Regions from separate parts of the Paenibacillus sp. FSL R5-0923 genome, predicted to be linked through region 2. Evidence: riboswitches for the same ligand, from Rfam matches in the RefSeq annotation. Region 2 holds a riboswitch; the other holds the start of a gene.
The links. Region 2 has a riboswitch for thiamine pyrophosphate ahead of MKX35_RS21915 (ABC transporter ATP-binding protein). Riboswitches for the same ligand answer to the same signal wherever they lie in the genome.
Positions count from the first base shown of each region.

Region 1: it holds a riboswitch for thiamine pyrophosphate, as region 2 does, so the genes downstream of both, MKX35_RS01325 (ABC transporter substrate-binding protein) here and MKX35_RS21915 (ABC transporter ATP-binding protein) in region 2, are expected to answer to the same signal.

Region 1 covers NZ_JBBPAT010000001.1:288,834-304,566, forward strand. Annotated here, with positions in the region: gene MKX35_RS01290 (sigma-70 family RNA polymerase sigma factor) at 1-56, opposite strand, end outside; gene MKX35_RS01300 (HAMP domain-containing sensor histidine kinase) at 858-2,273, opposite strand; gene MKX35_RS01305 (response regulator transcription factor) at 2,270-2,944, opposite strand; gene MKX35_RS01310 (pyridoxamine 5'-phosphate oxidase family protein) at 3,093-3,512, opposite strand; gene MKX35_RS01315 (MFS transporter) at 3,674-4,888, shown strand; gene MKX35_RS01320 (hypothetical protein) at 4,969-6,420, shown strand; TPP riboswitch at 6,570-6,680, shown strand; gene MKX35_RS01325 (ABC transporter substrate-binding protein) at 6,841-7,890, shown strand; gene MKX35_RS01330 (thiamine-binding protein) at 8,187-8,480, shown strand; gene MKX35_RS01335 (ABC transporter permease) at 8,477-9,238, shown strand; gene MKX35_RS01340 (ABC transporter ATP-binding protein) at 9,255-10,097, shown strand; gene MKX35_RS01345 (flavocytochrome c) at 10,212-11,762, opposite strand; gene MKX35_RS01350 (WecB/TagA/CpsF family glycosyltransferase) at 11,966-12,715, opposite strand; gene MKX35_RS01355 (nucleotidyltransferase domain-containing protein) at 12,794-13,678, opposite strand; gene MKX35_RS01360 (YncE family protein) at 13,862-14,893, shown strand; gene MKX35_RS01365 (DHA2 family efflux MFS transporter permease subunit) at 14,946-15,733, opposite strand, start outside.
Region 2 covers NZ_JBBPAT010000001.1:4,878,472-4,894,204, reverse strand. Annotated here, with positions in the region: gene MKX35_RS21955 (hypothetical protein) at 138-389, shown strand; gene MKX35_RS21950 (DUF3934 family protein) at 505-687, shown strand; gene MKX35_RS21945 (pseudouridine synthase) at 802-1,494, shown strand; gene thiE (thiamine phosphate synthase) at 1,475-2,131, opposite strand; gene thiD (bifunctional hydroxymethylpyrimidine kinase/phosphomethylpyrimidine kinase) at 2,121-2,948, opposite strand; gene thiM (hydroxyethylthiazole kinase) at 2,971-3,765, opposite strand; gene MKX35_RS21925 (ABC transporter substrate-binding protein) at 3,806-4,840, opposite strand; gene MKX35_RS21920 (ABC transporter permease) at 4,837-5,610, opposite strand; gene MKX35_RS21915 (ABC transporter ATP-binding protein) at 5,591-6,286, opposite strand; TPP riboswitch at 6,554-6,657, opposite strand; gene MKX35_RS21910 (amino acid ABC transporter substrate-binding protein) at 6,881-7,717, shown strand; gene MKX35_RS21905 (amino acid ABC transporter permease) at 7,769-8,437, shown strand; gene MKX35_RS21900 (amino acid ABC transporter ATP-binding protein) at 8,452-9,204, shown strand; gene MKX35_RS21895 (S-layer homology domain-containing protein) at 9,299-9,961, opposite strand; gene MKX35_RS21890 (Fur family transcriptional regulator) at 10,283-10,756, shown strand; gene MKX35_RS21885 (TIGR00266 family protein) at 11,122-11,802, opposite strand; gene MKX35_RS21880 (hypothetical protein) at 11,948-12,154, shown strand; gene MKX35_RS21875 (hypothetical protein) at 13,893-15,733, shown strand, end outside.

The sequences.
Region 1 (15,733 bases), 4.6 Mb from region 2:
TGTTGATCACCGTCTTTCATTTTTATGAGTAACTGGTACATGTATTCACTTTGCATTCAGAGGGCCCTCCTAAGTAAGCTGCTTACACACTATATTGTCTCTCTATCAAAAAAAAGTTCGGTTTCCTTTGTTTTTTTTTGCAAAAGGCTGATTGTCGGCGGCCATCGATCAGGAAGACTACCAGAAGTGCAACGCCCCATATGGCAGCCGTGGCCTGTCTAGTGCTTTATTTTCCAGTCTAATCACACTGATCACTGGCTGTCGTAAAGGGTTATCAAGTATTAAACATTACGTCCACTACGAGAATAAAACAAAAGCCGGATTCCTTAGAGTAGGAAAACCCGGCCTTTAAACTATTGAATAGTCCTTAGTGTATATTTTCGTTAAAATGTTGGCGGGCCCCCTGTAAGCATTGAATTAGCCAGAACGGTAGCCTTTCCCTCGTACTTTCTCTCTATATGCGAATCCCCCCAACGGCACATCAGATGTAGGAGTTCCTTTAGACTCCAGCTCTTAAATTCATTATTACGTTTCTTACCGAATGTCAGATGAAAGAGAATAACAGGTTTCCATTTCCCACCATCACCTCTAAAGTTGCCTCTACTGCAGTATTGTATATTTTTTCAGTCTTTTTCACACAACTTGCCCCTTTTCGAAATATTTCAACACAGGTCACTGGTAACTCCTGAGAATTGGAACCATTAAATAGCCCTATTAAACATTATAACTACAACCAAATATATTACGCTATTCTGCTCGTTAGTTGTTAAAACAGATGCCGTTAAGCTCGTTTTTATTGACTATTTTTTCCTGTGAGAGCTTAATGACGATGGTAAGTCTAAGATTTTATTTTCTTTCTACAGCGGATTAAAGATTACTACGGAAGTTCCATCTCCTGTACTCTCCATATCCCACTCTAACTCCATATGCTTCATTAACAGATCCACGATGGACAGCCCTAATCCTGCCCCTTTGTAATCGGATGGACTCTGGATACCTCTGCCGTGATCCGTAATCAAAATAACACGTTGCCCATTACGGGACTCCGTAGAAATCCCTACATAAAGACCACTGCTGGCATGACGTACAATATTCTGAAACAGATTATCAAGAATACGGCGGAACCAGACCTCATCCACCATCCAGAACAGCGGATCAGCCTCCAGGTCAATATCGATCTCGAAGTTCTCTTTTTCCCATACGGGGTACCAAGCAGCAGCACTTTCCCGCAACAAGCGCAAGACATCTTTACGCTCCTTCTTCAAAGTGATCCGTCCGCTGTTGAGGAGATTGTAGGATAAAAGATTCTCGATCAAGACGCTAAGATCCGCTATACGCTTATCCATTAGCTCTAAGGACTGTTGTCCTTGCGGGGTTAAGCTCTCTTTAGTCATTACATGGATGTGGCTGCGAATAACCGTTAGTGGTGTACGCAAATCATGAGATAGGTTAGATACTAGACGTTTACGCAGCTCTTCCTCTTCGATTTCCCTCTTTCGACTTTCGTCAAGCTTCGCCACCATCGTGTTAAAAGCTTCCTCCAGTCTGCCAATCTCATCCAGCTTGCCCGTCATAATAGACTTAGGCATTCTATCCGGTCCCGTAATCGTCATCGCGGTTTGCAGCTGTAGTAGCCGTTTGCGTATTTTTCTAAAGAACAGCAAAGAAACCAGTGCGAACCCTCCAAAAAGTACAAAGAGCACAAAGTAATACAAAGCCCAAGCCCCGACTCCCCCATAAGCCCCTTTGTTGAGCAGCTTGTTTGGAATTTGCATTACCATAAACCCTTTACCCGCATCCACTCGGTCTCCCATGAAGGCGACGATGGCTAAAGGATCACGTTTTGTACTTTCTTTCATAAAAAAAATAGCCTCAGCCGCCGTCCACTGCTCCGGAACTCCGCTGCCATGATCCGGATTGCCTTCATCAGGTGTGAGAATCAACTGGGTCATTCCCTGCCCATCTACCCAAAACATAGTAGCCTCAGTGTATTTCCGGCTCATTTCATGTAGCCGCTCATTTATGCCTTCTGAAGAAGCATCTTCCAATTGAAGCGCCTCTTTATGCCACATGGTCTCCAGCGCTGCAACACTCGAATACAGAGAGGTGTCTACAGTTGGAGCCCCTTTAGTCACTTCATTAACCATATTGTAGAGAACAAAAGATAACGGCAGGACCACAGGGATAAAAAGCAGTGCAGAAACAATAATAAGCAAATATCCCGATAGCAAAGAGGAGTTACGCTGCTTGCGAATGCGCCCTAACCCCCTCATGCTCTTACCCGATATCCGATCCCCCGGACAGTTTCTATAATTTCGGGATTGCCCGGATCAAGTTCTAACTTTTCGCGCAAATATCGTATATGTACCATTAAAGTTTTATCCCCTTCGAGATAGGCTTCTCCCCAGACGGCTTCATAAATCTGCTCCTTCGTCATAATCTGGCCGAGATGACGCAGCAAATAAGAAAAAATCTGAAATTGCTTACCCGTAAGCATGACTTCTTCCTGTGTCTGAGCATTTATTACTCGGTTATCCCCTTCATATACGACTAGGTGTTTAAGCGTGAGCGAATCCTGAACAGATGCCCCATTCCGCCTGAGCAGCACTTCAATTCTGGCAGCCAATTCATCCGGATGAAAAGGCTTCGTCAAATAATCATCGGCGAATTCAAGCCCCTGCAGTTTATCATCAATAGAGGTTCGCGCAGAGAGCATCAAGATCGGAAGCTTAGGGTACGCCCGCTTCAATCGTTGTCCGACAGTAAAGCCATCCAGGCCCGGAAGCATTACATCCAGAATGGCCAATTGACAAGGCGCCGCTTCCTCCGTCGCTCCCTCCCCGCTCCGCAGCCAACGCACACTATAACCACGCTCACTTAAATCCGCAGACACGACGCTGCCGATTTCATGATCATCTTCAATATATAACAGAGTAACGGTCATGTATTTTAAGTCCTCCCCTGAGAAATTACGTAAAAAGTTGAAGTCATTATAACATGTTTTAACAGGTCACTCAGGGACTTATCTTTTAAAAAAGCCCTCCTAAACCCGTGGGGGATAGGAAGGCTTTCGGAATCGATTTTAAATTGGTTTAGGGAGTCCACACGCCGTGCTCTTTATCACTGCCAACATACTCAATACGCGTTGGAGTAAGTTCAAGAATCACATAATTAGGGTCATCAGGCCCTGTAAACCATGGCTCCAGCTCTTTGTTCCACACCTTTGTGCGCAGCCCTTCATCCTTAGAAACGGTAGCGGTGGCTTCAATCTCCAGCACGTCTTTGCTTCCGCCTGACTCATATCCAAGCAGTAAAAAAGCATTCGGATTATTCGATAATTCCTCCACCTTATGAGTTTTGCGATTCGTAGCTAAATAAATCTTCAAATCCTCATGGAAAATGGCCATGTAACGTACTTTCGGCTTATTTCCTTCTTCGATCGTACCAAAGGAACCAAACTTGTTGTCATCCAATGCTCTAATAATGAGTTGCTCCAGTTGTTTGTTATCCATTACGTAAATCTCTCCCTTCAAGCATGTAAACAAAAGTTTATATATCCAAGCTCACCGTTTGGATTTATCATAACAATGGTGCTTATTATAATGTACCCTTCAGGTTCACATTGAATCCGACCTTACTCCATAAACTACTTTCAATATAAGGGGCTTACTTCGTGAAAAAACTGATCTGGATCGGCTGTCTTTCCTACTTTGTCATTGGCCTTGCTCATGTAGTGCTGGGATCTATTCTTCCCGTTCTGCTACAGCATTATGACCAAAATTATAGTGCCGGCGGGCAATTAATCTTTAGTCAATTTGCTGGTTTTCTGGCTGGTGTGCTTGTCTCTCCCCTACTCAATCGCCGTTTTGGGAAACGAGGAGGCATCATTATCGCCACCGCTCTTCTCCTGACTGCTGAGATTGCGTATGCTTTTCTACCCCCTTGGGAGTGGATGTATGTCATTGCTGTTGCGGCTGGCTTTGGTTTCGGTATGATCGAAGCCGTCATCGGCACCATCATTATCGGAGCTGTGACAGAAGGAACCGCGATTGCGATGAGCCGACTTGAAGTCCTATTTGGGATAGGAGCACTTGTAATGCCTCTTATCGCCAGTCCGCTCATTGCTAACGGAGCATGGAGATTGGCATTCCTAATTGTCGCTGGCTTCTCATTACTTTCCCTCATTCTCTGGGGAAGAGGCCATTTTGGGAATCTGCAGCGCATACTGGACGAGCGAGCACCTCGCAAAGTCTCAGCATCCGCACATTCCTCGCAGTCCAGCACACAGCTTCCGTATAAAGGGAAACAATGGATTCTGCTGGGCATCTTCATCCTTTTCTTCTTTCTTTATGTAGGTACGGAGATGAGTCTGGTCAACTTTATGCCCGCCATCTTTATCGCCAAGCTAGGGATGACAGAATCTGCGGCGGCGCTGACAGTCACTTTCTTTTGGCTAGCTATGTCTACGGGAAGATTGTTTGCTGGAGTGATTGCAGAGAAAATTTCTTACCGTGTATATATTTTAAGTAGCTGTTTACTGACCTTGTTACTGCTGGCTCTTTTTCCGTTCACAGATAATCTATTAGCTGCATTCATCGTAATTATGCTACTTGGGCTATTTATGTCCGGTATTTTCTCCATAGCTCTAGTCTTCTCCAGCAAGATGCTGCCAGGAGCCGAAGAATCAACACCCAGCATAATGATCGCTGCTGGAGGTGTCGGCGGAGCTCTGCTGCCCCTATTTATGGGCTGGTCTATGGACCATCTAAAAGTGGCACAAACTGCTGGGTTACTTGCCGGTTTTGCCGCCTTCTTGTTCTTGCTGAGCATTGCCGCATGGAGGTTCCAATCCAGGCAAGCAGTGCAAAGAAAGAGTTCCAGTATTTAGAATGTTAATATGGTATCAACCTAATCCTTTTAGGGTAATGTCATCTATAAGCATATTCTGAGCACAAGGATGGACGATGAATGGATAAGCTTTCAACTGAGCCTTTATTACATACTGCGCTTATGCAGTTTATTTTTCCCTTTTCAATAAAAAAGGGCGATTCTAAGAAGCTTATCCAACAATTGCAGGATGATGGCTTCACACGTTTTTTTCTGGATAATAAAGAGTTAGAAAATGCCTATTACGGAGAAGGTCACTGTGTTTCCCATGAACGGATGGAGCGCACCTATTTACCGTTTTCTGCACATATTCTTTTTCCACACAAGAAGGATGTAGACTCTTTCCGCCGCTTTTCCAGAGTCAATAATCTGGACTGTATTCTAGAGATTCCTCAGCAGTCTATATTTTTTAAAATTCTTTCGACGGATATATTCATATGTCCTTTTCAGCTTGGATTTGTGACGATACGTGTCCAGCTTGAGGGGGATTCGATTCCCTTTAGTATTGCACTGGAATTCGCGGACCGCTTCCGGACGCTTGAGAATACCTTCGTACAGGATGACTACACCTATATCCATTGCGGGGAACAGACCTATGAGATGGTAGAGGATTTTGTCTTCCGAAATCTGGTGGATGGACTGGAGCCTTTTCTGGATCACTCGGATATCAATGGGGCTTATTTCGAGACCCTTCCCTTTTTCGTAGATGAAAGAATGCAGGTGCAAGCCTTTTATGGCTTTCAAAGTGAAGGAGATTCTGATGAGATTAGTATAAATATGCGCTATCGCGCCTCTCAGCTTGATGGAATTGATCTGAACGGGAAGCCCTATGCCAGTGCCAGCGATCCAGCGTATATTGCGAACTACTGTCATGAGCATTCCTATAATCGATGGGGCCCAGACTCGTATTATATGATGAATGAGCAGACCTTTTGCTGTCTAACCCGAGCTGAACCAAAGATCGCCGTTAGCCTCGCCAACCAGATGTACGGGCAATATTATTACGGATTTCTACTCAATATTTTCCACAAAATCGTTCTGCTAAAGCTGGCAAATATGCATTCCCGACTACGCATAAACCACGATTATGATGAGATCGATAATTTAATCTACTCGATTAATAAATTCTCGGCAAAGTTCTATTTCTTGGAGCTGATTTCACAGTCGCAAGGACGGGAGATTTTTCTTCAGTTGCGTAAAGTATACGGGAACGACGCTCTGTTCGAGGAAGTAAAAGAAACCTTGACTGACCTTTTTCAGTATCAAGATAAGTTCCAGTCGAAGCGCCGGGATAATCTGCTGATGATCCTCACTGTATTTACGGTGGTAAGTGGGATTTATGGCATGAATCAAGTCATTGACGATCTGGATGGAAAGATTCAATGGAGTAAGATGGTTAGCTATTCCCCCTTTGAGTTTCTTGCTCTTTTCGTGATTATGAGCGGGATAATGATCAGTGTTGTCCTTACGCTAGGTGCTCTGGTTACTGAGCTTAAGCGGCGTCATCGCAAGAAACATAAAGATCTGGATTAATGAAAACGGACGGAGAGATTTGAAAAATTTAGAAGCGTGCTACTAGACATTCCGAGAACAGCCGTCTATAATACACCGTATGCAAGCATAAACGCCTTCAGCGTCCTTATAAAGACGATTAGCGTTTAAGCGAGAAATACCCGTTAACTTCATAGAACCAGGGGTGCTGGAATTGGCCGGCTGAGATTGTATCCCACAAGATACTGACCCTTATACCTGATCTGGATAATGCCAGCGTAGGAATCGCCAATTGGTTTTGGTCCCTGTGACCTTTACTAACCTTGCGCCAAGCCAGCGTCCCGATCACTCGGGGCGCTTTTTTTGTGTAGATCACAAAAGATGTAGAAGAAATGTACATACTACACTTTATGGTTCATGTTGGATGACGGGATCTGGCAACCTTAAAGGAGAGAAGAAGACATGCAAGTCAAAAAAGTACTTATGCTTGGCCTCACCTGTATGCTCATTCTTGCGATTGCCGGATGCGGCAGCAACAATGGGAATACAGCCGGAAACAAAGGAAATGCTGCGGAATCGAATGCAGCGACCGGATCAAATGCTCCAAAAGAGCTTACCAAAGTTAAGGTTGCACTGGATTGGACACCGAATACGAACCACACCGGTCTATACGTAGCCAAGGATCTTGGTTATTACGCGGAAGAAGGTCTGGATGTAGAAATCGTTCAACCTGGCGCAGCGGGTTCTGATACTATGGTTACCTCTGGCGAAGCTGCTTTTGGAATCAGCGCTCAGGAAGGATTGACTCTAGCTCGTCTACAAGGCGTTCCCCTTGTCTCGATTGCAGCCATTATTCAGCATAATACTTCGGGATTCGCCGCTCCAGTGGATCGCAAGATTAAATCACCAAAAGATTTTGAGGGTAAAACTTACGGAGGTTGGGGCTCTCCCGCTGAGGAAGCAGCCATGAAGGCGATCATGGACCCTGTTGGTGGCGATGTGAAAAAGGTGAAGCTAATCAGTATTGGTGAAGCTGACTATTTTACTGCAGTCAAACGTGACATTGATTTCGCTTGGATCTTCTACGCTTGGACCGGTATTGAAGCCGAACTGCGTGGTGAGCCTCTGGATATGCTCTACTTGAAGGATTATGCGCCTCAGCTCGATTATTACACCCCTGTGCTGACCACGAGTGAGAAGCAGATTTCTGAGAATCCAGATTTGGTGAAGGCTTTCCTGAAAGCCACATCGAAGGGTTATCAATATGCGATTGATCATCCAGAAGAGGCTGCCGCTACATTATCCAAGGCTGTGCCTGACCTTGATGCCGAGCTTGTCCTAGCTAGCCAAAAATGGCTTAGCCCGAAATATAAGGACGACGCCCCACGCTGGGGAGAGCAAAAAACCGAGGTCTGGCAGAATTACGGCGACTGGATGTATGATTTGAAGCTGCTGGACAAACCGCTGGATGCAGCTAGTGCATTCACGAATGATTTTTTACCGGCGGAGTAAACCGGACTTCCCAAGTTCGTTCAAGATTCGACGCCGAATCTGCTTCCTGAATTACTTCGTTATCAAAGTTGACTTTTTAACTTACCTATTTCAATGAGAGTTCAAAAAGTCAGCTTTCAGAACCAAGAAGGTTGAACGTTACTTGAGGAAGGAGGAACGGAGCGTAGTGATTTGCTACGTGAGTACCGGACTTCCCAAGTTCGTTCAAGATTCGACGCCGAATCTACTTCCTGAAAACACTTCGTTATCAAAGTTGACTTTTTAACTTACATTATAAAATGAGAGGATTGATTATTGTGGCTAATACATTATTAAGCATTCAAGTAATTCCTAAGACTCCAAACAATGAGGACTCCATCCCATACGTAGATAAAGCGATTGAAGTTATTCAAAAATCCGGCGTTAAACATCAGGTGAATCCACTGGAAACTACTATGGAAGGTGAACTGAGCGAGCTCCTGGAGGTTGTACGTCAAATGCAGGAGGCGCTGATCGAAGCAGGTAGTCCAAGCGTGATCTCCCAAATCAAAATCGCTCATAATCCTAACGGAATCAGCATGGATAAATTGACGGAGAAATATCGGCCGTGAGATCGACCTGGAAGCTAATATGGCCGCCCCTTGTGGCGGTCGTCTTCTTTTTAACCGTATGGCAGTTATCTGTTTCTCTATTCCATATCGAATCCTGGATTCTGCCGAGTCCTGCTGATATTGCTCGCGAATCCACCAGTAATGCCTCAGGTCTCTGGGCTCATACGATGGCTACGCTCCGACTCACATTAATCGGTTTTCCTATTGGTACAGGTGTAGGCTTGATCGTCGCTCTACTTTTGCATCTTTTACCTTGGGCTAGACGGGCTTTTTATCCACTCATTATTCTGAGTCAAAATGTTCCCTCTATCGCACTCGGACCACTGCTTATCATCTGGTTTGGCTTCGGTCTTTTGCCCAAAATCGTGCTGATTACACTGGTATGCTTCTTCCCGGTAGCTGTCGCTGCAATGGGCGGCTTGTCTCAAAGTGATCAGGTCATGATGAATTATATGAAAATGGCTGGCGCAAGCAAGTGGCAAATCTTCACCAAGCTGGAGCTTCCGTCTTCTATCCCGGCACTATTTTCCGGTGTGAAAATATCTGCTACTTATGCGGTTATGGGAGCCGTGGTCGCTGAGTGGATTGGCGCGGATAAAGGGATTGGCTATTATATGCTGCTGCAAAAATCGGCTTACCGTACGGATCGGATGTTTGTCGCTATTGTTATTATTGTGCTCCTTAGTCTTGTGCTTTTTGCGATTATCGCCTTGCTCGAAAAATGGTTAGTTCGCTGGAAACCGCGCCGTAACTCATAGAAAGGAAGATGCCTGTATGTCTCAAGCGACGCAAATAGAGCAAAGAACAACTGAAAACATAAGCTCTCCTGAAGCTCATACTGCACCACCTGCTCTTGAAGTAAGCGGCATCTCCAAGTCCTTCACCCATCGTCGCCGCGAGACGAACGTGCTTAACAACGTCTCTCTTAAGGTAGAGCAGCAAGAGTTCGTTTCGATCGTCGGTCCTTCCGGCTGCGGAAAAAGCACCTTATTCCATATGATCGGCGGACTAGTGAAGCCCGATGCAGGAACGATCCGCATGAACGGCAGAGCCGTTACGGGTCAACGTGGTGAAATCAGTTATATGCCGCAGCAGCCTGCGCTTTTTCCTTGGCGAACGATTGAAGATAATGTACTTCTAGCCGGGGAAATTAAAGGCGCTCTGCAGGATGGAGCTCGTGAAGAAGCGCGCCAGTGGCTCGCCAAGGTTGGCTTGAATGGATTCGAACAGGCTTATCCGCATATGCTGTCTGGTGGGATGCAGCAGCGTGCTGCTTTTCTCAGAGCATTGCTGGCTCCGCAAGAGTTGATGCTGCTCGATGAACCTTTCAGCGCATTGGATGCACTAACTCGCAGTGAAATGCAGCGCTGGCTGCTGGAGCTGTGGGAGGAGAATCGCCGCTCCGTGCTATTCATTACCCATAACATCGAAGAAGCGTTGCTGCTCTCGAATCGTATTTATGTATTCTCGGGTCGCCCCGGCTCCATCCTACATACTGTTGATGTGCCATTTCCACGGCCACGCCGCGATGAGATTACGGATTCCCCGGAATTCCTTAAACTCAAACGCCAGCTGTCACAGTGGATGCGAGAAGAACAAGCTAAAAGCGAGAAGTAGCTTTTTGAATAGAGGTCACTCCACTCACTTTAAACGAGAGATTAAACAAAGAACCGCCCGGGCTTCAATTAGCCCAAGCGGTTCTTTTGTTTTAACCAGAATAGCAGTTAAATCTTATTGTGCTTGTACAAACTCAGCAGATTTAATCCCTGCTTGACGGCCGAAAATAATGATTTCAGCTACAGAGTTACCACCGATCCGGTTTTGACCGTGCAATCCACCTGTAACTTCACCAGCCGCATACAGGCCAGGAATAGCAGCGCCGTCTTTATTTAATACTTCTGTGTTCGTATTGATCTTCACACCGCCCATGGTGTAATGAATCCCTGGGGCGATCTTAATAGCGTAGTAAGGACCCGCGGATAAATCGTTGTCCATCCCTGTTGTTCTGCCGAATTCAGCATCGTTCTTGTTCTTTACCGCGCTGTTCCAAGTATCAAGTGTCGCTTTTAGCTTATCGGCTGGAACACCGATTTCTTTCGCCAATGCTTCGATGGTATCCGCTTGGATCACGAAGCCCATTTTGTCATATTGTTCAATTGCTTTCACGCGTGATTTGACGCCGGAATCAAAGACAAGCGTTGCCGCTTTTTCAGGAAGTGCATTGATCGCTTCGGTAACTTTATCACGTGTAGTCAATTCGTTTACGAACCGTGTGCCTTCGCTATTCACGAGGATAGAACCTTCGCCGCGTACAGCTTCCCCGATCAGATAAGATTTTTCTTGTTGAACTGTTGGGTGAACCTGGATTTGATCCATATCAACGGTGGTTCCGCCAAGTGCCTCAATCATCTTGATGCCGTCGCCGGTACTGCCGATTTGGTTAGTCGTTACGTATCCTTCCAGATCAGGTCTAACTTTTGATATCATATCCATGTTGGATCCAAAACCACCTGTTGTTACAACAACTGCCTTCGCTGTAATGGTTTTTTCATCAGCTTGGTTAAAGAGTACTTTGACGCCGTTAGCCTTACCGTCTTTTTGAGTAATTTCTTTAACATCCGCGTTCACAAACAGTGGAATTTCTTTTTCTTGTACGTTTCTAACCAATCCTTTGACAAGGTATTGGCCTACCGCAGAGCCGTCTTCTGGACGGTGGGTGCGTTTTTCGCTCATGCCGCCTGTGATCGTAATATTGTTCAGCTTGATTCCGATCGAATCCAACCAATCGATTGCACTTGCGGAATTGTCAACGAAGAAACGAAGCATCTCTTTATCGTTCGTGTCATGGCCGCCCTTTAGTGTCTCTTCATAAAACTTATCATTGCTATCTTCAATGCTTTGCTCTTTTTGAAATTTCGTTTGGGAAGCGTTCATTCCTGAGGAGGATTTACTTGTATTCCCACCTGCAACCGGCATTTTTTCTAAAATAACAGGGTTCAAGCCTTTGGCCTTAGCTTCCAGTGCAGCAGACATTCCTGCACCACCAGCACCAACAATAACGATATCATAATTATCTTTTAATTGATCCAGTGGTGTGTAACTAGCTTCTGATGCACCTGATACGGCTTCAGCTTTATCATTTTTGGCCGTCTCATTTACCTTACTTTTGTTCTCGTTGCCATTACTATTACCTGCGCTGTTGCTATTACTGTTACCGCAGCCTGCGATTACGAGCATGACAGAGAGAATGAGAATGAGAGCAGTACTTGTTGTCTTCTTCATCTTTATAACGCCCCTTTGTGAATGTTTTCACATTAATGATAACGCAAAGATGCTGTTTTGGGAAGTTTTTTATGTAATTAGTTATGGTTACTGTTACATTTCCATGAATATTTTCATTTAAATTTTCATAAAAATTCTTAATTTCAATATTTCCTCAGCTTACTACTCAAAAAAAGCCACCCTTTCCAGGGCGGCCATCTGCCTTATTTCCTAATCATAGCTCGATACACGAATTTAGGAAGAACTGCTTGCCTGCGCCAGCGCGACTTTTGTCCTTTGGCCACAGGTGCGAATAAGAGTCGATGCAGCCACTCCAAATTGAGCTTCTTCCATATCGCAGGGGCTGGAGTCACTTTTCCCGCTATAACATCCAAGCTTCCCCCCACGCCAAACACAACCTTAACCTGAGAAAGCGCCTGTTTATGCTTATAAACCCACTTGTCAGAGTATGGAGCCCCCATCGCGACAATCAGGAAATCTGGCTGTGCGTGCTGAATCTCTGCCACAATGGCCGGTTCCTCTTCTTTAGCAAGAAAACCATTATGTCTTCCGGCAATTTTCACATTCGGATATAGCTCTGTAATCTTTTCGACCGCTTTACAGCTGGTATGCTCATCCGTGCCTAAGAAATAAAAGCTCCAGCCCAGCTTATTCCCTTGTGCGAGCAGCTCAAGAAGTAGTTCATACCCCGTAACTCGTTCAGCTATAGGGTCACCTTTTCTTCTCGATGCCAGCACAATGCCAATCCCATCAGGAGTAATCAAATCTGCCTCATGGAGTATGGTTCGAAGCAGCTCATCCGATTGGCTTGTTATCGTAATTTCCGGGTTCGCCGTAATCAAATGAAATAGCTTCGGTTCTCCGGATTGAATATGTTTTGTTAGATGAAGTGTTGTCTCGTTTAGTGTTAGTTTTGAAAAAGGAACGCCTAATATAGAGACTGTCCCAGCCATTTAATCACCTCTTACTGAAAAGTTCATTCCAGTATACCTTACCGTAATCAAGAAGGATAGTCAGCGTCATTACTCCGTTTATTCATCCAAAAACTTCCACCACTCTATTAACCAAGGTTCATCGATCCCCCGCAGGCGGAATTCCTCCAAAAGTATCTTTCGAAATTGTTTTTCCATTTTGACAAAATTATTGTCCTCCTGGTACATGGGAGCAAAGGATTCATCCTCTCTAAGATAACTCCAAAAATCGCCTGCACACTCCAAAATCTTTCGACCTGCGACCGTTTGCTGCGCTACGGGAACAAGCCATTTGTCATAGGGATACGGATAACCTTCAATAGTGATTGCACAGCGTAAAGCCTCTTTATAAAGGGAAACCGCTAAGAACAAGATTGGAAAGGCGTCGCCACGAACTACAGGATTATCTAGACTTCTGGCATAGCTTCTTAGCTGTATGTATGAATTCTTACGAATTTTCATTAGTACTTCAGGTTGGAGTGGAACATAGGAATGGAAAAGTGACTTCAGATCCAGCAGATCGTAGTAAATATAGGACACTGATGCATTCCACAGCCATTCCATATCCCCGCTCATTAAAGCTTCTTTGATATCAGATATTTTATGGAGTGTATAATGCCCTGTCTTCCCACTCGGAAGCCTTAAATCCATAAAAAAACTACTGTGCTCCGGAATCAGCCCTTTTTCCTCGAACCGATGATTAATACTGTTATAAGACTCATCCTCACAAATAATGATTATATCTACATCCGACTGCCCATCTACCACCCCGAGTGCGGTCGATCCATCTAGGATAATGCTTACCCTCTGACGATCTTCTTGCAATAACGGATGATTCAGGATCTCTTGCGTAATGAACTTTCCAATCTCCTCTAGTAATTCGCGATGAAGTAGCAACTTATCAGGTGTTAGTAAAATATCCGACAATACTGATTTCATCATCATATCCATTAGCCTCCAATCGATCTCAACCCCACTATTAATATAGCGCTTACATTTAATCTCAAATGTAGATTCGGGAATATTATTCTACACTCCGAAGATACATCTTGCAACGATATATGTAGTACCCTTTTGCCTAAGCCTAAATATAATGAAGTATCTATTTACTTGAAAAGGGGTATAAGCATGGCGCAGCCAAAAGTGATTGCTACAGTCCGCTCTGCCGGACCGATCGGAGATATCGAAGTAAATGTCAGCACAAATAGGGTATACTTTGTTAACCCAGACACTGAGGCTGGAACTATCGGGGTACTCGATGGCATAACGAATCGAATTATCGCACGCATCAATGTTGGAAGACTGCCAACACAGCTTGGGATTAACCCCCAAACTAACCGAATCTATGTAACAAATTTTCGTGACGATACGGTTTCTGTTATTAACGGGCGGACAAACCAGGCGATAAAGACTGTGAAAGTGGGCCGCATGCCTGATAATATCGGAGTAAATGTTCGAAAAAATTTGATTTATGTAACTAGCATAGCAGGAATTATATTCGTCATCGATGGGAAAACAAACCAGATCAAAACGAAGATTGAAGTCGGCGGTCGCCCTTCCAGAATCGTTATTAATGAGCTTACAAATCGTATATATGTGACCAATACAATAAAAAATTCCGTCTCCGTCATTAATGGAAATACACAGGCTATCATTGCCACCATAAAAGTCGGTAATAACCCTGTGATACCACCCGCACTTAATGTAATCACAGGCCGCATTTATGTCGCTAATAACTTAAGTCGGTTTCTCTCGGTAATCAACGGCCGCAACAATAAATTGCTGCAAAATGTACAGCTGGGGCGTCTGCAAAGTGAGGTCGTTATCAATCCGCTGACAAACCGTATCTATGTCTCAAGTGCACAAGTTGAAGGTAAAGGAAAGCTATTCGTCATCAATGGAAGTAACAACAAAATCATCACTACAAAGGTTCTGCCTACCTCCTCCAACATAACCATTAATCCGAATACAAATCATTTGTTTGTTGGTAATTTCGATAAGAACCACATGTCCGTTTATAACGCCACCACGTTTAAAAGGCTCGTAAGATTCCCTTTAGTGTCAGGCAGTACTGTGCTAAACCCAGTCACCAATAGAGTTTATGTTGGAGGAAATGATTCCATCACAGTCATTCAGGATGTATCAGAACTTATATTTTAAAAAGGCGCCCACCATTAGGTGGGCGCCTTTCTATATAACAAATCTCGTAGAACTAATGCGTTGTAACTTGCTTAGCAGCTACTTTCTTTGCAGTCACTTTCTCTTCTGCCGTTTCCTTAGGCTGTACACCTCTTTTAATAAAGAAGGCTAGAATAAATGCAATAATCGCTACGCCTACAGATACCAAGAATGCATCGTTAATTCCTTCAATAGTAGCTTTCGCAATGACTTGATTTTGTATACCAAGCAATTGGTCTGCCGAAGGTTTAGCCGTTAATTTACTTACAGCATCAGCGACCATATCTTTCACATGTGAAGTGGTACTGTTAGACATAATGGTTACGAGCAGTGCCCCACCTATCGCCCCTGATACTTGCTGAATCGTACTGTTCATAGCTGTACCATGCGGCGTATATTTGGCTGGGATAGAATTCAAACCATTGGTCATAACTGGCATCATCACCATAGAGATCCCGAACATTCTCACCGAATATAGAATCATGAGTGTCGAATATTTAGTCGTTTCAGTCAGATCACTAAAGAAATACGTACTAATCACTACAATCGCTAGACCAATTAGCGCTAATACCTTACCGCCGAATTTATCGAACAATTTACCTGTGATTGGAGACATAACACCCATAATTAACGCACCAGGCAACATTAGAAGTCCCGAATCCAGTGGTGAAATCCCTCTAATATTTTGCAGGTAAATCGGCATTAGCATCATCGCTGAGAACATTGCCATATTCAGTGTAATCGAAATCGCTGAAGATAAAGCGAACATCGGATATTTGTACACTCTGAAGTTAAGCATAGGCTCCTTCATCTTCATTTGGC
Region 2 (15,733 bases):
ATTTATTAGCTTTTTTATGGTTACCTTTAATACTATTCACAAGCGGATGTACATCATCAACTCAAGAGGAGCAAGAGTACGGAATATCTTCTATAAATGCTGAAATTCCTATTCCTAAGAAAGCAAAGGAAATCGAAGTGACAACAACTTCAAGTAACCCCAATATAAAAATAGGCGTAAAATACGAATTGGATAATATAGGGGGAGAACAAGGTCTCTATCGACCTGACCACTACTTTAATAAATTAGAGGATGCTGGCTGGGTGGAGCTGGAGGACAAGCGGTTAGGGCATGTGCAATTTTTCGAAAAAGAGGGTACTGTCATCGCCATTGAAATACATGAAGATACCTTTGATATTCATGAAATGAATAAAGATGCTAAATACTAATCAGAGTATCGTTAGACGAAGCTGAGCTATTACTTAAACAGAAAGTTTGAGAGTGTGGTAAAATAGATGAAGTGTATAAACTATACGAATTCTGAATGACTGACGGAGTGATAAGATGGGTGCAAAAAGTAAAGGTGGCGGCACGGGCAGAGGTACGGGGAGTAAGGGCTGGACACGCTGGAACAAAACAGCAAAACCAGTTAAACCTGCTAAAGGTGCTCCAACCACGGGTCCAGGCGCTAAAGATGCAAGTGGAAGCAAGGGCAATAACGTGAAAAAAAGCGGAAGCTCGAAATAGCTCCCTTGAAATCAATTATTCCTGAAGGTTAACATCTGATTTTGATCGTTAAAATCAGGTGTTTTTTTATGGATAGATGCAAGTACCAGTATCAGAAGGAAAGTAGGATCATCAGTGAGAATCGATAAATATATAAGCGAAACAGGCTTCTGTTCCAGAAGGGAAACGAAACGACTCATTACCGCAGGGCGGATCGCTGTTAACGGCATCGTCTGTGATGGGAATATTCTTTTAGAGCCAGAGGATATCGTATGGATTGATGGAGAGCCCATAACAAGCAGTAAAGGGGAGCCGGTATACCTCGCGCTGAATAAACCGATAGGCATCACCTGTACAGCTGCGCCAAATGTAGCTGGGAATATTATAGATTTTGTAGGTTATCCCTCACGGATCTTTGCGATCGGCAGATTAGATAAACACTCGGAAGGCCTCATTTTGTTAACCAACGATGGAGATATCGTAAACAAAATGATGCGTTCCGAGAATGGGCATGAAAAAGAATATGTAGTTCATGTAGACAAGCCGATAACGTCAGAATTCATACATGCCATGTCTAGTGGTGTGGATATTCTTGGCGTCACAACAAAACCTTGTGAGGTCTCTCGGATCGCGGAATGTCAGTTTAGAATTATCCTAACTCAAGGCCTTAATCTGCAAATACGTAGAATGTGCAAGGAGTTAGGATATAGAGTACTAAAGCTAGAGCGTATAAGAATCATGAATATTACACTTGATAGTTTGGAGCGAGGACAATGGCGGCATTTGAGCGGAGAAGAGCTGAGTGAGCTTATGACCCGCTTAAATTAACTTCGTGAACAAATCCTCTGGCTGCCAAGGTGATGTCTTCAGCGCCCGCAATAGCTGAGATAACGGAGATACCGTCCGCACCCGCAGCTAGTACTGGTGCTGCATTGTGCACCGTGATCCCGCCTATGCCAACCAAAGGAATCGTAATGCCGCTGTTTCGTATTTCTTCAATAAATGATGTGCCTCGAACAGCTTGGGCATCCTCCTTGGAAGAGGTAGGATAAACAGGACCAATGCCCAGATAATCGGCTCCATCCGCTATCGCCTGCCGAGCTTCGGCGAGCGAATGAGCGGACACACCAACGATCTTATCCTCGCCAAGCAGCTGCCTAATCGCCAGCGCAGGGGTATCATCTTGTCCTACATGAATGCCGTCCGCATCAAGGGCGATGGCTAGATCAATATCGTCATTAACGATAAAAGGGACTCCGTTAGCACGACATATCTTTTGGAGCCGTCTTCCTAAATTAAATTTAACTTGGGCAGTTAATGCCCCCGTACCTTTTTCACGAAATTGGAACATCGTTATGCCTCCCGCGACCGCTTCTTTTAATACCTTGGCTGGGGCTATCCGACAATTCACACTGCCCATAATGAAATAGACTTTTAATAAATCCCGCAGTTGATCACTGTCTATTTGCTTCAAGGTTCATCCCTCGCAATCTATTCTGATATGCAAAATGATTCGTAGGTCCATGTCCAGCCCCTATGCCCAGCTCGTCTTCAATCGCCGCTTGTATAAAAGCTTTAGCTATGTGTGTTGCTTCGGGAACGGTTTTGCCCTTAGCAAGCTCGGCAGTGACTGCTGCTGAATAGGTGCAGCCTGTGCCGTGCGTGTGTCTAGTCTGAACTCGTTGACTCTCCATAAAGATGAATTCGTGACCATCATATAGGAGATCCACAACAGCCGTAGTTGAGGTATCATGCCCACCTTTTAGCACTACATAGTTAGAGCCCATGGCATGAATGAGTTTAGCCGCTTCTTTACGATCGTCTATAGTAGTGATGCTTCTGTTGGTAATCATTTCAGCCTCTGGAATATTGGGTGTCGTCACTAAGGCTAGCGGGAGGAGATGATTGATTAAGGACTGAACAGCTTCTTGCTGTAGCAGCGTGGAACCCCCTTTAGCAACCATCACAGGATCAACTACAAGATTACGCCAGCTGTATTGCTGTATCTTCTCTGCTACGATACGTATGATGTCACTGTTAAAAAGCATCCCGGTCTTCACAGCATCCGGCTTCAGATCAAGTCCAATGGAATCAAGCTGCTGAATAATAGCTTCCAGTGTCAACGGATAAACGCCTTGAACTCCGAGGGTGTTCTGGGCTGTCACAGCCGTAAGAGCACTCATTCCATATACAGAAAGCTCCTGAAAGGTTTTTAGATCTGCTTGGATGCCAGCGCCACCACCGCTATCCGAGCCGGCTATAGTTAAAGCTTTAGATATCATCATTGTTCACTCCTTAGGGTTGTTATCTGAGTTGCTTAATTATTGATTTATCTTGGTAAGTTTCAGCTGTGACCAAGCTCAATTGATTTAGAAACTCGATTTGAAAGCTCCCCGGACCTTGTCCAGTCGTTAGTTCAGCGGCGATTTCAGCAGCCACTCCATAGAAGGAGAGAGCTTCGACTGCGGCTTCAAGAGATGCTCCTTCACTTACCGCTAGAAATGCACCGACTACTGCACTTAGCAGACAACCGGTTCCCGTTACTTTCTTTAGAATTGGGTGACCATTGCTGGCAATGTAGGTGTTATCTCCATTTGTGATGACATCGTCTTTTCCGGTGATGATAACTACACAGCCTAACTTCCGCGCGGCTGTCTCAGCCAAGACGACTACGTCGCCATCCCCTTCGCCTGCATCTACCCCTTTAATAGACCAGCTCTCACCAATGACATTGGCAACTTCAGCTACATTGCCACGTAGAGCGGTAATCTGCATCTCATTCACTAGCTTTTGAGTGACCGCTGTTCGATAAGAAGTGGCTCCCGCACCCACTGGATCAAGAACTAAGGGAACGCCGTGCTTATTCGCAGATTGTCCCGCGAGCACCATGGATTGAATGGCGTAGTCATTCAGTGTGCCGATATTTAGAACTACAGCAGATGAAAATGCGGCGATATCGACCACTTCCTCGTGAGCATCCGCCATAAAGGGGGAGGCACCGAGCGCCAAAAGACCGTTGGCAGAGAAATTGGCTACGACGATGTTGGTGATATTGTGGACAAGTGGATTGGATTCCCGTACTTTGGATAGATAACTCATGATTATTCCTCCTCAAGTTTTATGAGCGAATAGCTAATGTTTAAAAATTAATAAAAGCATCCTCAGCTTTGATGTCAGTAGACAGTAAATCATTGTCCGATAGCCACTGTCGTACCTTCTCCCAAGACGTGGGCGCTTGATATCCAAAATCTTGATCACCCGCATTCATTAGCGGTAGTAGAATCGCGAGGCTCTTCTCTTCAATTTGCTTATCGAGTGGAGAGGTCTCATCTTCGTGTGCAAGCAGCAAATTTAACGCTTTTTCCGGATTATCCTGCACAAATTGTTGTCCTTTTGTAATTGCATTTACAAACTTTTTGAAATAGGATTCAAAATTTTGTATTCCTTGATCGCTGGCGACAAGGACTAGCTCATAATAATCGGGGACTCCGTAATCCGTGGGATTGAACGAGTTCACGCGATGACCTTCTTTTTCCAAGATTAATTGTTCGTGGTTAATGAACCCTCCCATAATGGCATCCACTTGCCCCGTCGCAATCGCCGGAATAAGGTCAAAGCCTACGTCTATTAATTTGCTGGCCTTTGGGTCACCCCCATCGTTTTGGATCATCGTACGAATCATGGCTTCATAAAGAGGAATGGAAGAATACCCGATCTGTTTACCTGTGAGGTCTTTGGGACTATGAACGTCTCCAGCCTGAGGTACCATTAAATGATTAAGCGGATGTCTCACAATCGCTGCAATCGAACGTACTGGAATGTTCTCACTGCGTGCCATGAGCACCTGAGGTTGATAACTAAACGCTAAATCGATTTGATTCGCTGCTACAAGTTTCAGTGCGTCATTGCTGTCTGCGGGCATTTGGATCTCTACGTCCAGACCTTCCTCTTGGAAATAACCGTTCTGCTCAGCAGCATATAAAAAAGAGTGAACGGCATTGGGATACCAATCGAGCATAATCGTCAGCTTGTGCGTTTGTATAATTTCGTTATTAGATGAATTAGCAGGAGGACTACTTACATTGGATGTTTTTCCGCAGCTGGTGAAGATTAGGACTGAACATATGAGAAATACGGGAATAAGCCATTTTCTTTGGGAATTCAAATCATTCATTGCTTAGATCCTCTTTTCTTTAAAAATAATGGTTCGAGCAGAGCTATCATCAGAAACAACACTACACCAAGCGCGGACAACAGAAATACAGCGGCGAACATTTCGGCACTTTGCATATTTCCGGCCATCCTTCGGCTAAAGTAACCGAGTCCTTTGCTGCCGCCGAGCCATTCGCCGATGGTTGCTCCAATCACGCAGTACACAATGGATAGCTTTAGTCCTGAGAAAAAAGAGGGCAGCGCCAGCGGGATTTGGGTTTTAGCAAGCAGTTGCCAGCGGTTTGCGCCAAATGTTAACAATAAGTCTTTGTAGGCTTGACCACTTGTACGAAGTCCGTCATATGTACTCACAACGACTGGAAAAAAAGCAGTTAGAAACACAACAGCCACTTTGCTCCACAGCGTATACCCGAACCACATAATAAAAATGGGGGATAGCGCGATTAACGGGATCGTCTGACTGATAATAAGGAACGGATAGATGGCCTTTTCAAGTGGGCGAAATAAGAACATTCCGGTGCCCAGCAGTGAACCACAGATAACCGAGAGAACAAAACCTACCAATATTTCCTGCAGTGTCGCCAATAAATGCGGTCTGAGTAATTGCCTGTGTTCGATCAATGCGATACCTATTGAAGAAGGTGCAGGTAGGATAAAGGCTGGAATCAAGTGAAGACGAACAGCTGATTCCCAGATCACAAGAATGAACAATAGCAGTAGAATGAAGGGGCCGTAATTGTTTAAATATTTTTTAAAAGGTATGGGCTGCATACAGTCTCCGCTCCAACTCTTCCCGTAACGCTATAAACCGGGGTTCATAGTTCATCTTGTAATGTCTTGGCCTCGGTAAATCAACGACGATCTCCTGTAATTCGCTATGCATGCCTCCAGACAATAAATAAATCCGATCGCTTAGTAACAGCGCTTCCTCTAGATCATGGGTGATGAGCATCACTGTTTGATCCAGCTCATCCCAAAGCTCCAACAGCCAACGGTGTATCTCACGTTTGGTCATAGCGTCGAGCGCTCCAAATGGCTCATCTAGCAGCATAAGACCGGCCCCGCCGCCAGCTACAAGCGTTCGTAGAAATGCGACTCGCTGTTTCATGCCACCCGATAGCTCATGGGGATAAGCCCTCTCTACATCGGCCAAACCGAAGCGTGACAGCATTTCCCGAATGTGAGAGATCGTCTGTTGTTTACTAAACCTTGGTTTAATCTCCCAGGGCAAAAGACAGTTGTCGAGCACGGTTCTCCAAGGCAGCAGCAAATCCTGCTGAGGCATGTATGCGATCTGACCTAAGCGAGAAGAGGATGACGAGTTCGAATGAATTTTTATTTTCCCATGAGTGGGTTCGAGCAAGCCTGCTATAGTTTTGAAAAGCGTACTTTTCCCGCTTCCGCTAGCCCCAATGACAGAGACAAATTCTCCTTGCCTGATATCCATGGATAGATCTGCGAATACAGGGGGTTGTTCTGATTCCGGAAAGGAGTAGGTTAAGCCTTGAATGGATAGGATTGTCGTGATGATCGAACCTCCTAAAAAGTTTTGTGAGCGTTGGCTTCTTGGAAAGCATCGTACAAAACTTGCTTCGGAAGCCTACGCTTAAGTTTTGTGATTGATTGTAAACAAATAAAGACCCATTCTTTTCCGGTGGGAAATAAATGGGTCAAAAAGTTCATTCAGCATAGGAACACTAAAAATGCATGGGATGAAAATTCTGCTCCACTTCCCTCCGCTGGTATGATCCAGATCAGGTTCCAAGGGTCCGGAGCTTGAAGCTCCGTCTCAGTCGGCCGACTCCCCTAGTGAAATAACAGGTCCATATTTAATTTGTTTATAAATATACCATATCTTTCTGAGATGTAAAGAGAGGATCTTGTGAAGGATTATTCTAAGAATGGGTAATATAAGGGTAGAGATTTACCTAATATTACAATTCCGATGTATATAATCGGAAAAAACCATTGACGGTAAACAGCAGCCAGTGTAGTATACAATTTACCGGATGAATTCCGGGTAAAGAGAGGGGAATTAATAATGAAAAAACTAAGTTTAACTATTCTATTGGCGTTAACCGTGGTGTTTGTAGCGGCCTGCGGCAATAATTCGAATACCGATACTTCTAAAAATTCTTCAGCTGGAACGAATGGTGGAAATACAGCCACTGCGCAAAACAGTCTGGAAGCTGTTAAAGCTAGCGGCAAATTGCGTATAGGAACAGAAGGGACGTATGCACCCTTTACTTATCATGACGCTTCGGGGAAACTGACCGGCTTTGACGTAGAAATTGCTGAGGAAGTAGCGAAGCGCCTCGGTGTTGAACCAGAATTTTTTGAGACACAGTGGGACGGTATTTTTGCTGGGATGGATGCCAAGCGGTTTGATGTTATTTTTAACGAAGTATCCATTAATGAAGATCGTAAAGTGAAATATGATTTCTCTGAACCGTATATCGTATCTAAAGCGGTATTGATAGTAAGTGAAAACAATGAGGATATCAAAACATTTGCAGATCTTAAGGGTAAAAAAGCCGGACAATCTCTAACCAGTAACCTGTCCGATATCGCCCGTGAAAACGGTGCTGAAATCGTTGCTACAGACGGGTTCAATCAAGCGATGGACCTATTGACCTCAGGCCGTATTGATGCGACTGTAAATGATGGTTTGTCTTATCTAGACCTGAAAAAGCAAAAGCCTGATGTGAAAATTAAGGTGGTAGATGAGATTCCTGACGGTTCGCAAAGCGCAGCTGTTTTCTTAAAAGGCAACGATGAGTTGGTAAAAGCAGTTAGTGATGCAATTGTTGAAATGAAGAGCGATGGCACATACTTAAAGATTTCTGAGAAATACTTTGGTGCTGACGTTTCAAAATAATACAAGGTTTCAGAAGCTAACCAGCTTGGAACCAAAAAAGGATGTCTAAAAATGGATGACCGCAAAATACAAATTTTCTTAGATTCACTGCTACCCCTGCTAAAAGCTGGGGTGGCTTTTACCATTCCTTTGGCATTGATATCATTTGCACTTGGACTGATCTTAGCGATATTGACTGCACTAGCTCGTCTCTCCCCGTGGGTACTTCCGAAGCTGATTGCTCGCTTTTATGTATGGGTCATTCGTGGAACCCCTTTGTTGGTACAACTGTTTATTATTTTCTATGGTTTGCCGGCAGTTGGAATCGTGCTCGACCCTTTCATAGCCGCGACCATTGGATTTACGCTTAGTGTAGGAGCTTATTCATCAGAAATCATACGTGCTGCTATCCTGTCTATACATAAAGGTCAGTGGGAAGCGGCCTTCTCCGTTGGGATGACTCGTGCCCAGGCACTGCGCCGCGTTATACTGCCACAAGCTGCCCGTGTTTCTGTACCGCCGTTATCGAATTCCTTTATTAGCTTGGTCAAAGACACTTCACTGGCAGCGACCATTACCTATACGGAGATGTTCAGAACAGCACAGCAGGTTGCTTCCACCTCCTATGAGCCACTGCTGATCTATTGCGAAGCAGGATTGTTCTATTTACTATTCTGCTCAGTGTTATCAGCACTGCAAAATTACTTGGAGAAACGACTGAGTCGTTACTCTGCGAGCTAAAGGGGGAGACAATTATGATTGAAATACTTAATTTGCATAAATCCTTCGGTGAGCTGCAGGTATTAAAGGGCATTGATCTCGAAATGGAACATGGCAAGGTACTGGTCATTATTGGCCCATCGGGTTCAGGTAAAACAACGCTTTTACGCTGCTTTAATCTGCTTGAAGTCCCTGATAAAGGAAGCTTATCGCTCAGTGATATTAAAATTAATTTCACGGATAACAAGAAAATCCCCCAGAAGTCCATTTTGGCATTACGCCAAAAAACAGGGATGGTCTTTCAGTCCTATAATCTTTTTCCGCATATGACTGCACTAGGCAACGTGATGGAAGGGCAGGTGACGGTCCAGAAACGATCCAAGGACGAAGCACGCGAACGTGCCCTTCAGTTGTTAACTAAAGTTGGCTTGGCGGACAAAGCGGATGCTTATCCGCACCAACTGTCTGGTGGCCAGCAGCAACGGGTAGCTATCGCTCGTGCCATGGCAGTAGATCCAGAGGTGCTGTTGTTCGATGAGCCTACCTCTGCGCTTGATCCAGAGTTGGTGGGGGAAGTACTTAAGGTTATTAAACAGTTAGCGGCAGAGGGAATGACTATGGTGATAGTGACCCATGAGATGAAATTTGCTGCGGATGTGGCTGACCGGATCATTCTGATGGATGGAGGCCATATTCTAGAGCAAGGGACTCCGCAAGAAGTTCTTGAGCATCCGCAGCATCCTCGTGCTCTACAATTTCTGAACAGAATTAGTGGAGAAGAAGTATAGAATAAGATCAAGACGCAAAAAAAGCAGTCCAGGACTATACCTGGGCTGCTTTTTCTTGTTTACCATTCAATGTTAGTGGTGTGTCGCTTCTAGGTTAGGATTTAATACCGGTCTTCAGAAATTCCAAAGCATTATAGAGCATAATCGCAGCTTCGGCGCGAGTGATTTCACTTTTTGGATTAAACTTCCCATTGGCGTCTAAACTATTAATCTTGTATTTAAGAGAACGTTGAATGCTGCCTTGATAAGAAGGATTCAGCGCAGCATCGTCAGCGATATCTACGGGCACTATATTGATCATCGGCAGATTCCCAATGCCTTCGACCCCTTGCACTAGATAATTGGTGAACTCTTCTTTGGTCATTGTTTTGGTTGGATCAATGTCCTTAGGAAGCTCGACATGATTGTAATACGCATTGATAAAGGCTTCAGCGTACCAAGCTTTATCCTTGACTTTCGTGAACAAGCCACTGGCAACGGGAGCTTTGTTGAAATCAATAGCCGCGAGACTAAGCTGGAGTCCACCCGAAATGAACTGGATCCCTTGTGCTGTTGTTACTTTGGAGCTGGGCAAGAATTGGGATTCACTAACCCCTTTGATCAAGCCTTGATTTTTTAAAGAAATAATTTTTTCTTTGCCGTTTATATTATCAATATCCTTAAAGGTATTTCCGGCTGCAAATATTTGGCCACCCAAAGAGAAGGAGAGAATCGTAACGGTTGTAATCGCGGCTAACGTTCTTTTTTTCATATTCATGGTTATTTCACCTCGTTGTATGGATAGGCCTCGTGGCCGCTATCACAAACTTAAACGCAGAAAAATATGGAAAGGTTGCGGTCAAACCTATAATATTTCACGAAAAAGTAGATTTTGGCAGAAAAATAGGCAGGAATGGATGAAAGAACTTTGGATAAGAGAGCTGAAATGTTATAATGATGTCAGGCTCTATTCATTCGTGATTATTTTTGATATGATTATATCGTAACGATTACTATTTACGTTTAATATTTTGATGCATAAATGGGTGCGTCTCAGTGGATACGGATGTTAAATCATTCCGGGAAGGTAGGAGATCAAATGGATCAAATTTCAAATATCAGTCAGCTTTTTGCGGCGCAAAAATATAAATTAACGCCCCAGCGTGAGGCCATAGTGAACATATTGCTCGACAATGAGAAAGATCATCTCAGCGTAGAAGAAGTATATATGCTTGTTAAGAACAGTTATCCGCATTTAGGGCTGGCAACGGTATACCGTACACTTGAGCTCTTATGCGAGCTTCACATTGTAGAAAAGATGAACTTCGGAGATGGAGTCGCTCGTTACGATCTGCGCGGGAATGATCATTCTCACATGCATCATCATTTGATATGCAGCGTGTGCGGCAGGTTGGAGGAAATTAAGGATGACTGGCTGGTGGAGCTGGAGAAAAGAGTGGAACGTGAATATGGCTTTAACGTCACGGATCACCGCCTTGATTTCAAGGGCACTTATGACACATGTAAACGAACAGGCTGCAAAAAAGAAAAAGCAAACAAAGCGGTTTCTTAAGCCGCTTTCTACCTAAAAGAAGAAGCTGTCTCAGAAGTAGTAAGTACTACTTAAGGGGCAGCTTCTTTTTCGGAAAAGAATTAGGGAAAAACTCCCTCTAAATAACTGATAATTGGCCGATATGAATGGAAATGGGGAAATCCTCCCTATAAATCGGCGAAAAATCTATATTTCACAACAAATCAGTTGAATTATAGGGAGGATTTCCCTAATTAGTAGTCAAATGCGCAGAAATCTTTGAATTATAGGGAGATATTTCTTAATTTGCACGCAAAGCAGCGCTTCTTGAAAACCGGAGAAACGCTACATTGCCTTTTAAACTGTTAAAGGAAATCCTACTTACGGGAAAGCCTATGTCATTTTTCTTAGCTTCGAGTGGGTACGAAGGATTTAATCCACGTTCCGAAGCTCCCAGGGTTACGGCTCTGAACGAGGATTACACCTTCTCCGCGGAATCGGCAGACAAGCGCTTCACCACTGGTTAAACTGTTCAACCAACCCGAGGCTGCTTTTTCTACCTTATAGTCCATATAATCTGGCCAAGCGACGAGATGTCCATTGTCGATAATCATCTCTTCACCAGGTGCTAAATTAATGGCGTGGATCGCTCCGAAGGAGGACAGGAATACTGTTCCTCTGCCGCTGATTTCTACAATGAAGAAGCCTTCACCAGAGAAAAGTCCGCGTGTTAAATTTTGCATTTTGGTATTTACTTGAATGCCTTCCGTACCGGCTAAGAATCCGTCCTTTTGAACTAACAGCTTATAGGATCCATCTAATTCGATAGCTTGGATATCACCTAATGATCCAGGAGACAGTAGGACCTCACTTTGACCACGGATAGCTCTGAGTTCCTGGAAGAAGAACTTTTCACCGCTCAGCATTCTTCCCAGACCCCGCATTACGCCTCCATCAGCCGTTCCTTTTAACTCTACGTTAGGAGACATGGCAACCATTGCGCCCATCTCAGCTTTAACACTTTCGCCGGGGTCCAAATATACCTTTAACATTGCAAAAGCACCCTCGTACAAAACATCGTATTTCATCACTAAAAACCTCCGAATCTATTTAGATAAGTAAGAAAACTTGCAGTGATCTCATTGTAACGGAATTCTGGCTGCGCTCATAGTCTGTATTATGTTAAACTGTAGTTGTCTAATAGTTCATCAATGAATAGGAGAGTGGTGCCACATGGCACGAACCAAGACTCAAAAAGCCTTGTTAAAGGCAGAGCGCTCAGGTATCTGGTGCGCAGCTCAAAGTCGCAGATCCAATGGGGATTATAGCGCCATTTCACAGCATGTACGGTTAACGCCGAGCAAACAACAGCAATTGAATAAGAACAAACACAAGGAGCGGATCTTCCAAGATGATGCTCCTTTTTATTTGGCGATTTGAAAATAATGTGTCACTCTGTAGGAGGACAAGAACATAGTCCCATTGCCGATTTGATATATGTCTAATTCAGATATTCTTTACGATAGTAGGTCGTTCCAGAGTTATCATGATCAGGGACTTGTACAAAATGTGAATAGAATTATGCAGATGAACTGTTATTACCAATCTGGATCTTACGAGTGCAAAAATGAATGATAAAGCAGCCTTAAAGTACGTCAAAGAAAGGGGTTCCCTTCTCCGTATTGTTATTGCCATATACTCAAATTCTTCACCCGCCAAGTCAAGCCAAACCATCGTACAATCGGGTGATCCTTATTGTCTTGAGAGACTTGGAAAGTATTATGAACGGTTAAAAAAGGCAAAGAAATGACCTTCAGTATGCCTTTGAAAATTAACAACTATACCCGGGTCTGCCAATTACAGAAGTAAACAACCGTCTCGATCAAATCCAAAGCGAAATGGAAAAGTGGAAGCAGCTGCGAGGGCATTTTCGAGTTATCCATACAAATGTCCTGAGGTTCTCAGAGCAAAGTAAAATCAAATATTTCGTAATTAAACCATATGTAGTCCATTAATTATGCTCCTGTTTAAAACGATAAAGGTTATACATACAATATATCATTGAACTAAACTGCTCGTTAGCTTAATGAGGCAATGACAGTCTAACACTCTATTTTCCGAGTCTAATACTTTATTTTTTCAGTCTAATTGTTCATTTTCTTTTAACATGTAAACCTAAAAACAAACAGAAAAATAAGGTTCAGGTGCTGTTCTAATGCAAATAAAAATTACGCTAAGGTTTATATCAGTTTCATTAGAATAATGGAGTATATAAATTAATGTTTAAGAGAATAAAGAGCTCTTAGTTGATCACACTGAGTATCTTTATCTTTATTACTGATGTGCTGGGTGAAAGATGCAACTATCGAGAAGGAAGGGTTCATCTGGTTTCAAGATACTTCTGAAGCGGTAATTTCCCGTCTCTAATGTGCTTAGTGCCCATAAGCGACGCTAAGCCAAAGCAGCACCACGGACTCGTCACGTACTAAAGCGAAAATACAAACCTTTATTAATGTGTGAGCAATTTAACCCTCGGAGAAATCTTCAAGGTTTTTTGACTTCAAGTTATTCTTTTAAAAAAAGAACGATGGTTTCTGCGGCAAACTCTTGTTTGTTGCCTCAGCTGTATTCTCCTTGACCGCTCACTAATGGGGAACAGGTACACTTTTTCTTGAGCTGATTTAGAAGCGGTTAAATAATCTAACCAGCTGGCTAGAAAGGAAAATACGGAGTCGAGTAAGGAATTGATAGCCTTCCAACAGATTACAGATAAAATGATTCCCAGAGTATTCAAGATTTCATGAATAAATTGTTGCATAATAAAATTCCTCTAGATTTATTCGCATATTGCCTCCTGCTTCCAATTAGAGGGAGTCCACCGGTACAACGACTCTTTGCGCCTTCCTGAATTAATCATCGCTCCATCATGACTGAACGTTGTGGAATGATTTTAACTATTTCAATTCGTCGTCTTCTCTATAAAGAAGATGACTGGTCTACTATTATCCGGAACCACGATTACGGCAATTGAATGTTTCATTTTGACAGAGTTATTTTAACTAACACATTCGATACACACCGAGTTGTCCATTACGCCGTTGAACAAGGCAAGGATAAGAAGATGGCTGCAAGGAGTAATTCACGGACGGAGAGAATATTGGCGACTAAGATCGCTTGAATGTTCTGGCTTAATGCTTTTGAATTTGTATTTACAACGAGCGGTGTAGCAGAAAATCAAATGGAAATCTCGGTTTGGGGAAAAAATGATGCGGGGCAACTTGTAACTCCCCACCGTATCATATCTTCAGAATTGTTAGGTACAAATGGTGTCATTGGAGCAACCGGTGCCACTGGAGTTACCGGTGAGGCCGGTGTTACTGGAGCTACAGGAGCCACTGGAGTTACAAGCTCCACAGGAGCTACAGGAGCTACAGGAGCTACAGGAGCTACAGGAGTTACAGGAGCTACAGGAGCTACAGGAGCTACAGGAGCTACAGGAGTTACAGGAGCCACTGGAGTTACAGGAGCCACTGGAGTTACAGGAGTTACGGGAGACACTGGAGCTACAGGAGATACAGGAGTTACAGGAGCCACAGGAGTTACAGGAGACACTGGAGCTACAGGAGCTACAGGAGTTACAGGAGCCACAGGAGTTACGGGAGTTACAGGAGTTACGGGAGTTACAGGAGTTACAGGAGTTACAGGAGTTACAGGGGTTACAGGGGTTACAGGAGTTACTGGAGCTACAGGGGTCACAGGAGTTACTGGAGATACAGGGGTTACAGGGGTTACAGGAGATACAGGAGTTACCGGAGCTACTGGAGCCACTGGAGTTACAGGAGTTACAGGAGTTACAGGAGTTACTGGAGATATAGGAGTTACAGGAGCTACTGGAGCTACAGGAGTTACAGGAGCCACTGGAGACACTGGAGTAACAGGTGCAACGGGTGTTACTGGATCAACTGGAGTTACCGGAGCCACTGGTACGATTGATCCTACTGCTACCATCGTTGGAATAGGACCAAATGTTAGCTCCCAATTTAGCGAATTAAGAACAAATGAAAAAACGCCGCTCATTGAGTTGACTTCGGTATATGGCTTATCCAACCTAAGAGACATTGTTTCCACATTGGGAGGAGCTACAGTAGGAAGTAATAATACGGAGTTTCAATTAACTACAACCGCATCCGGAGCTGATATTGCCATCCTTCAAAGCTCGGAGAGAGGAAGGTATGAATCAGGTTTTGCCGCAGAAGCGGGAATAGGTATCCGTTTGCCGGTTGCTCCGACAGGAGCCCAAGTAGTGAGATGGGGCGTTTTTGACGATCAGAACGGCTTATTCTTTGGCCAGAGCGTAGCGAATGGAATATTTGTAGCGATCAGAAGAGCAAGCGTTGACACTGTTATTCCTCAAGCAGCTTGGAACGTGGATAAATTAGATGGAACAGGACCAAGTGGTGCGACACTTACTTTATCTAAAGGGAATATATTTCAAATCGTGTTTACTTGGTATGGGTATGGTGTAGTCGAATTTAGAGTCGTCATCCCTGATCCAACGACTTTAGCACAAGAAGTAATTATCGTTCATCGATTCTCTCCGAATGGGCAAACGAGTCTGGCCGATCCTAATCTTCCTCTTCGTGCAGAAATCTTTAATAATGGCACGGCATCTGGACTCAATTTATTTGTTGGAGGAAGACAATATAGCATATTGGGCAAATATAGTCCCGTTTTCAGAGTTACTTCCGAAAGAAGAACCATAACTGCAACAGGAACGCTTACACCGATTTTGTCTTTCCAAAGAAAGGCAACCTTCCCGCCAGGTTCGGGTAGGGCTAATTCAGTAAGTATCAAACTAGAAGGGATTGACCTTGTCACTTCAGATGATATTTACTATCAGATCGTATTAGGCGGAACGATTAATGGAGCCTTTGCAAACTTTCCAACTGCGACGACTAATATCCCAACTTCGGAGACAGCTCTACTAATTAACAGCACGCTAACAACAATTTCGGGTGG